2 regions of the Cytobacillus pseudoceanisediminis genome follow, and region 2 is predicted to be linked to the other one. Evidence: a T-box and tRNA genes for the amino acid it is inferred to sense, from the RefSeq annotation. Region 2 holds a T-box; the other holds one or more tRNA genes.

Region 1 (3,842 bases), 1.0 Mb from region 2:
TTATTTGCTTTATCCTTAAATGCTTGTGTTTTTCCTGTTTGCTTAATAACTGTTTCCACTGTTTATCCCCCCTTTATTTCACCGTAATGGTGGTGCTCATCATCTGATGACCCGCGCCGCAGTACTCATTGCAAAGAACCAAATATTCACCTGGCTTATCAAATTTCTGTGTGATCTTTTGTACATAGCCAGGCACAACCATTGCATTTAGGTTCGTGTCAGCGACTTGAAAGCCATGCACAACATCTTTAGATGTCATGATAAAATGAACTGTCGATCCTGCAGGCACTTCAATTTCATTTGGGGTAAAGCTGAATACCTGAAGAATCATAACTACTTCATACTCATTCTCGCCTATCTTCTTAATCCCAGGATTATCGAACGGCGCTGTTTCATCCACTTTTTGAGGATCAATTCGCTCTCCATAGCTTGGCGGCCCCATCTCCAGGGCGAATGTCTGATAGCCCGTAATCAGCATGAATCCAATAATCATTCCAAAGCTTAATATCAGCCATACCTTCTCCGACCGATGCATCATTTTATATCCCCCTATAATCTGGCCATGTACAGGCCATACACAATTAAATAAGTAACAAAGATCCCAAGCCCCACAACTGTAACTGAAAAGAACGTACCCCTTAGAGAGTTATGTTCCTTTGAACTGCTCTGGACCACTTTTCGCGTTTCCACCTTCCATCAGCTCCTTAGCTTTGTTACCTACATCATAGTTGAGAAGGGTTTTCATAAAAGTGAAATGAATCACACTTTTTTCATATATCTTCGCAGGCAAAAATGCTGAAATACTAACAAGAACACAGTAATATCAAGGCTTTCTTCCAATGAATTCTGTACTGGCAAGCATAACGATTCACAAATAATTCACAAAAAGTTAATTCACCTGATTTGTAATGAATCTCAAGCTTTAAAAGATTAATGTAAAGAACATAAGGATTTGAAATTTTAAGTTAGAATTTTGATGAAGTATGTAAACTATCGTCTTAAACTAATCGGCAGGTTAATAAAATTTAAGGAAAACTGGGGGCTATTTTGGATGTTTTGTAATTTTGGCTTTTTCATTAACAGCTGGAGCGTTCTTGAAATATTTTCAGATGATAAAGTTAAGGAACTGAATAATAGAGGAAAAGAGTTGGAAGATAAAACAGAATGAAAATCAGGCGCCCGATACTAAACTAACGAGAGATTGAATTTCGTAGAGAAAAGGTGAAAAATCACGGTATGGATAAACTCCATATGTATTAGTATAATTACCAAATACCTCTAGGGATGGGATTTTAACACAGAAATATAAATCGGTCCAATAACCGTTTTATATTTCTCCAATACAAAAAAACTAACTCCTATTGGAATTAGTTTGAAAATGGTATGTATAATGGTGGGCCTAAATGGACTCGAACCATCGACCTCACGCTTATCAGGCGTGCGCTCTAACCAGCTGAGCTATAGGCCCATATGTTGGAGCGGGTGAAGGGAATCGAACCCTCATCATCAGCTTGGAAGGCTGAGGTTTTACCACTAAACTACACCCGCATATGATTATGGTTTGGAGGCAACACCCGGATTTGAACCGGGGATGGAGGTTTTGCAGACCTCTGCCTTACCACTTGGCTATGCTGCCTTAAAAATGGCTGGGCTAGCAGGATTCGAACCTGCGAGTGACGGAGTCAAAGTCCGGTGCCTTACCGCTTGGCTATAGCCCAATAATATTGCTGTCAAAAAGAATAATGGGGCGATTGATGGGAATCGAACCCACGAGTGTCGGAGCCACAATCCGATGCGTTAACCACTTCGCCACAACCGCCACTATCCTACTGGCAGGGGTAGCAGGAATCGAACCCACATCAAAGGTTTTGGAGACCTTCGTTTTACCATTAAACTATACCCCTATATAAATGGTGGAGGGGGCAGATTCGAACTGCCGAACCCGAAGGAGCGGATTTACAGTCCGCCGCGTTTAGCCACTTCGCTACCCCTCCACGTCTGATAAGACTTAGGAAATGGTGGCTCAGGACGGAATCGAACCGCCGACACAAGGATTTTCAGTCCTTTGCTCTACCGACTGAGCTACTGAGCCACATATTATTTATTTTTTGTAAAAATGGCGGTCCGGACGGGACTCGAACCCGCGACCTCCTGCGTGACAGGCAGGCATTCTAACCAACTGAACTACCGGACCAGATTGCGGGGGCAGGATTTGAACCTGCGACCTTCGGGTTATGAGCCCGACGAGCTACCGGACTGCTCCACCCCGCGATAGTATTATTAATGTGATTATTCTATGCTCACATCTAGCATTTCATCTCGCAGCTTATTCAATGAAGTACCGCCCCGATTTCAGAAAGATTATCCAAGCAGCAACTCAATCGGTGCGCTGAAGTAATTCCTTCGAAGATTATTCGGTCGTGCTCCACCCCGCGATAGTATTATTATATAAAATATGGAGGAGGAAAGGGGATTCGAACCCCTGCGCGGTTTGACCCGCCTGTCGGTTTTCAAGACCGATCCCTTCAGCCGGACTTGGGTATTCCTCCGATATGATACAAAATAAGCATATTGGTAGCGGCGGAGGGGATCGAACCCCCGACCTCACGGGTATGAACCGTACGCTCTAGCCAGCTGAGCTACACCGCCAATGTGACTAAATATTTATGGTGGAGCCTAGCGGGATCGAACCGCTGACCTCCTGCGTGCAAAGCAGGCGCTCTCCCAGCTGAGCTAAGGCCCCATGTAATAAAAGAAGTGTCCCTGGTCGGGAAGACAGGATTCGAACCTGCGACCCCTTGGTCCCAAACCAAGTGCTCTACCAAGCTGAGCTACTCCCCGTAATATGGCGCGCCCGAGAGGAGTCGAACCCCTAACCTTTTGATCCGTAGTCAAACGCTCTATCCAATTGAGCTACGGGCGCAAAATAATGGAGCGGAAGACGGGATTCGAACCCGCGACCCCCACCTTGGCAAGGTGATGTTCTACCACTGAACTACTTCCGCTTAAAATGGTGCGGGTGAAGGGAGTCGAACCCCCACGCCTTGCGGCGCCAGATCCTAAGTCTGGTGCGTCTGCCAATTCCGCCACACCCGCAATATGAAATTAAAATGGTGAGCCATGAAGGACTCGAACCTTCGACCCTCTGATTAAAAGTCAGATGCTCTACCGACTGAGCTAATGGCTCATACTTTTATGAGACTTCCTAAATTCTGATAAGTACAGTCAGATGTTCCAAAGCTAAACCGCTTTGTCACAGATTGCTATTCGGGTGAAGAGTCTCACTGATGCTGCAATCTGCTCTACCGACTGAGCTAATGGCTCATACCTTAAGAGTAGCAAATAGCTTTTTCAAAAGTTATGGTGGAGGATGACGGGATCGAACCGCCGACCCTCTGCTTGTAAGGCAGATGCTCTCCCAGCTGAGCTAATCCTCCAAAATGGTGACCCCTACGGGATTCGAACCCGTGTTACCGCCGTGAAAGGGCGGTGTCTTAACCGCTTGACCAAGGGGCCATATATAATTACCCAATTAGGGTGCCCGGCAGCGTCCTACTCTCACAAGGGGACAGCCCCTAACTACCATCGGCGCTGAGAAGCTTAACTTCCGTGTTCGGTATGGGAACGGGTGTGACCTTCTCGCTATCGCCACCGGACTATTTGGTTGAAGAAACTTCGTTCCCTCAAAACTAGATAATGCATGAAGAAGCATTTGCCGAGTATTCACCAATGACTTGTCTAGCTTCGGCTCCTAACTTCTCGGCCGTTTCGATCCGTCCCTCCAAATCCCAAAACCAGGATTTGAATGGCCGGCTCTCCAACGTCTCTCGAAGTTGAACAGT
Region 2 (3,842 bases):
AAGAACGATCTTGTCACTGTGAGCCCATTCAACTAAATGGAAAGGACCGTTAGTAGTGAAATTTTCACCAGCGTCAGTTGCCCAATCTGGGTTGGCTTCAGCAATTTTGCTGTTGACTGGCAGATAAGTATAGAAAGCTGTTAATTCTTCAAAATATGGCGTTGGATTTACTAATTTAACTTCTAGTGTTTTCTCATCGATAGCTTTAACACCAACTGCATCCTTTTCACCTTTGCCTGTGTTGAATGCTTCAGCGCCTTCAAGGTAGTAAAGCTGGTATGCATAAGTTGAGTTGTTGGCAGGATCTAATGCCCATTTCCAAGCATATTCAAAGTCTTGAGCGATTACAGGATCGCCATTTGACCATTTCGCATCGCGAATTGTGAATGTATAAGTTTTTCCGTCTTCAGAAACTTTAATGTCTTCTGCCATTGCTTTTTCAGGCTTACCATCTTGATTGATGCGAGTAAGACCTTCTAACACGTTACGAAGTACAGTTCCAGAAGTCGAATCTTCTGCAAGTCCTGGATTTAATGATGGTGGTTCAGTGTTGATGTTTACTCTTAACTCCTGCGGTACATCAGACTTTCCGCCGTCGTCTCCGCCTTTTTCGCCGCCGTTAGCATTGTCTCCGCCGCCGTTACATGCAGCAAGGAACATGCTTAGCACAAGCAGCATGCTAAAAAAGATCGATAATCTTTTGTTCACGGTATAACCCCCTATTAAATTTCCTCAAACAATATCCTTACGCTTGCCTTTCACAAAAAACACAACTGTGCGCCCCAGATATATTGCTCAAATAGTCTGTTAATTCAATTTAAAAAATTTGCAGACTATTTAGAAGGCAACAAAAAAAGCAAGTTTATATTCTCTTAAAGATAGATTATCCTTATATTCTGATAATTCAGATTAAAAGGAGTAATCTATAAGATGTAAGCTATAAACTTACTCATTATGCACCATACTCTCGCTATCTGGAGTGATATAGTTTTGTTGTAAATGTAACAAAAACGTAAAGATTATGTTTGTTACGTTTATTATAAATAGTTTAAAAACTTATTGCAAGTGGCTCTTTGTACATGCAATCCAATCGAGTATGACATTTTTCGTCAAAAAGTCTTATAAATTAAGAATTTTTGAGATTTAAAAAAATTTTTCTTTTTAAGATTTTTTGCTATTTTAATAGGAATCATCACCCATATATTGTCAAATGCAGCCTTGAAATAGAGGCTATCGCTGACTTTTATTTTTCCCTTTATTAACTTGATTTTTGTATCCGGATAGTTTAACTTATTATATAATACAAATATAAATTAATTATCTTGTCGGCAATGAAAAAAGAGTAGTACATTTACTTAGGGTTTAACAGAGAGTCTGTGGCAGGTGCAAACAGGCAGCCCGGTAAATCGAATGGACTTTTGAGCTTCTGAATTTTTCAGGCGCTTCCCTGCGTTATCGGGGACCTATGCATTATTCTGCATAGGGCAGAGTGACTCAGTATTTGAGTAATTAGGGTGGCAACGCGGACCATTCGTCCCTATTTTAAAGGGATGAATGGTTCTTTTTTATGCTTTTTTATGCTTATAGCACAAAAATTCCCCTTCACCGCCTGTCAATTCATGATCTTTTAAGCCGATTAAAGGAGGAAAAACATGAAAACTATATTTTCCGGCATCCAGCCCAGCGGTACAATTACCCTTGGGAATTACATCGGTGCCATGAAACAATTTGTTGAACTGCAGAATGACTACAATTGCTATTTTTGCATTGTTGACCAGCACGCAATAACAGTACCCCAGGACAGACTGGAATTAAGAAAAAACATCCGAAGCCTTGCTGCACTATATTTGGCTGTTGGGATTGATCCTGAGAAATCCACCCTATTCATTCAGTCGGAAGTTCCGGCCCATGCTCAGGCAGGATGGATGATGCAATGTGTTTCTTACATCGGTGAGCTCGAACGCATGACCCAATTCAAAGACAAATCAGAAGGTAAAGATGCCGTATCTGCAGGACTGCTGACCTATCCCCCTTTGATGGCTGCCGATATCCTTCTATACAATACTGACTTGGTTCCGGTTGGAGAGGATCAAAAGCAGCACCTGGAATTAACTCGCGATCTTGCAGAAAGATTCAATAAGAAATACAACGATATCTTCACCATTCCTGATGTAAGAATCGCCAAAGCAGGCGCTAGGGTTATGTCTCTTCAGGATCCATTAAAGAAAATGAGCAAGTCTGATCCCAATAAAAAGTCATTTATATCATTATTAGATGATCCAAAACAAATTGAAAAGAAAATAAAAAGTGCTGTAACAGATTCTGAAGGCATTGTTAAGTATGATAAGGAAAACAAACCTGGAGTATCCAATCTCCTTTCCATTTACTCAATTCTTACAGGGAAAACTGTTGCGGAAATCGAAAAAGAATACGAAGGCAAAGGATATGGAGATTTTAAAGCCGGCCTGTCAGATGTTGTTGTTGGAGCAATTAAGCCAATTCAGGATAAATATTATGCGCTAATGGAATCGGAAGAACTTGATCTTGTACTTGATCAGGGAGCTGAAAAAGCGAATAAGGCTGCATACAAAATGATTAAAAAAATGGAAAGTGCCATGGGACTCGGCCGTAAGAGAAAATAAAAAACAGCCTTTTGGCTGTTTTTTTATTTTTTCTAATTCACTTTTGGACCATGCTCCATTTCCCACATCTTCTCAAAAAACGGCTGCCCTTTAATTAAATTTTCACAAAACTTCTCGTGTTTACCTGACCAGCCGTATTTACTTTCATCGTAAAGTTCATACCATGCCTCTTCAAAGTTCATTGACTGTATTTTCGAATAGCGTTCCGGGCTCCACTCCGTATACCAATAACGGATCTCAGCATCATTTTTGGAAGAGTGAAGCTGATCCAGCGCCATAAACAGCAGCTGTTTAAGCTGTCTTTCTTTTCTCGTCAGGCCTGCCATCAAATCCGGAGATGGAGAAAGGATATGAAATTCCTTTAATGCTGTTTGATCATTAAACGAATAGGCTGCCGTTTCCTGATTTTCAAGCATTTCATATGCCAGCTGCTCCTGCCGCGGGATAAGTCTGCTTTTTCTGATAGGGATATTGTAGCCGATCGTATCGACTGCCAATATGCCTGTCCCGTCTGAAACAACAAAACAATACTCCAATTGAATGCGTTCATGATTTTTCCTTAAGTAAGCTTTTTGATAAATATCGTCTAGCAGTTGTTGTGGCAGCTCAGAAAGATCATTTTCAATATAATTAAAAAGAACCGGGTCAATCTTTAACAGCGGAACCTGATCAAGCAGTTCTACGCCATCATCTTTTCTCCATTCATGAAAATGGCATACATTGTATCCATTCTCCTCTCCTTCAAACCAATTCACCCAAACATCATGAAGATACAACATTTTTCAACCCCCACTTCAACAAACTATTTGTCACTCAGTATGGGCAGTAGGCCGTAAATTTATTCCTATATTGCACTCGCAATCCATTTTTTGTAATAAATTTTGTAATGACATTGCTGAATAAATACCTTCCCTTTATTCATTCACACTTGAATAAGGAAAATATATGCTTAAAGTTATAATAATAATACCGATCGGAAGCAAATAACATTCTGGACGCGAGATAATAAAATAGAGATATTCTTTGAAGGTATGTCCAGTTGTAAGCAAATTTAAATACCCTATTACACTGACTCCTCCTGAAACAGAAATCCCAAAACCAGTTAAAAGCCAAAATGCCCTAAATAACATTTTCTTTACTATATGCGTGAGTCCCAAAAGGTCTTAATGCTGCCATAATCTCACTCCCAGTCTTTTTTTA

What was found. A T-box is a leader RNA that pairs with one kind of tRNA and senses whether it is charged. The one in region 2 lies ahead of trpS (tryptophan--tRNA ligase), so its partner is inferred to be a tRNA-Trp.
Region 1: it encodes a tRNA-Trp, which carries the amino acid that the T-box ahead of trpS (tryptophan--tRNA ligase) is inferred to sense. The anticodon was not compared.

The regions. Positions count from the first base shown of each region.
Region 1 covers NZ_CP097349.1:3,664,719-3,668,560, forward strand. Annotated here, with positions in the region: gene M5V91_RS19785 (cytochrome c oxidase subunit II) at 74-538, opposite strand; gene M5V91_RS19790 (cytochrome c oxidase subunit 2A) at 550-690, opposite strand; tRNA gene M5V91_RS19795 (tRNA-Ile) at 1,392-1,468, opposite strand; tRNA gene M5V91_RS19800 (tRNA-Gly) at 1,475-1,548, opposite strand; tRNA gene M5V91_RS19805 (tRNA-Cys) at 1,563-1,636, opposite strand; tRNA gene M5V91_RS19810 (tRNA-Gln) at 1,644-1,718, opposite strand; tRNA gene M5V91_RS19815 (tRNA-His) at 1,744-1,819, opposite strand; tRNA gene M5V91_RS19820 (tRNA-Trp) at 1,831-1,904, opposite strand; tRNA gene M5V91_RS19825 (tRNA-Tyr) at 1,912-1,994, opposite strand; tRNA gene M5V91_RS19830 (tRNA-Phe) at 2,017-2,092, opposite strand; tRNA gene M5V91_RS19835 (tRNA-Asp) at 2,118-2,194, opposite strand; tRNA gene M5V91_RS19840 (tRNA-Met) at 2,198-2,271, opposite strand; tRNA gene M5V91_RS19845 (tRNA-Ser) at 2,457-2,549, opposite strand; tRNA gene M5V91_RS19850 (tRNA-Met) at 2,573-2,649, opposite strand; tRNA gene M5V91_RS19855 (tRNA-Ala) at 2,668-2,743, opposite strand; tRNA gene M5V91_RS19860 (tRNA-Pro) at 2,765-2,841, opposite strand; tRNA gene M5V91_RS19865 (tRNA-Arg) at 2,847-2,923, opposite strand; tRNA gene M5V91_RS19870 (tRNA-Gly) at 2,931-3,005, opposite strand; tRNA gene M5V91_RS19875 (tRNA-Leu) at 3,012-3,096, opposite strand; tRNA gene M5V91_RS19880 (tRNA-Lys) at 3,112-3,187, opposite strand; tRNA gene M5V91_RS19885 (tRNA-Val) at 3,362-3,437, opposite strand; tRNA gene M5V91_RS19890 (tRNA-Glu) at 3,442-3,516, opposite strand; rRNA gene rrf (5S ribosomal RNA) at 3,540-3,656, opposite strand.
Region 2 covers NZ_CP097349.1:2,624,424-2,628,265, forward strand. Annotated here, with positions in the region: gene M5V91_RS14065 (peptide ABC transporter substrate-binding protein) at 1-708, opposite strand, end outside; T-box leader at 1,323-1,542, shown strand; gene trpS (tryptophan--tRNA ligase) at 1,653-2,642, shown strand; gene M5V91_RS14075 (YjbA family protein) at 2,675-3,421, opposite strand; gene M5V91_RS31125 (YuzI family membrane protein) at 3,557-3,772, opposite strand.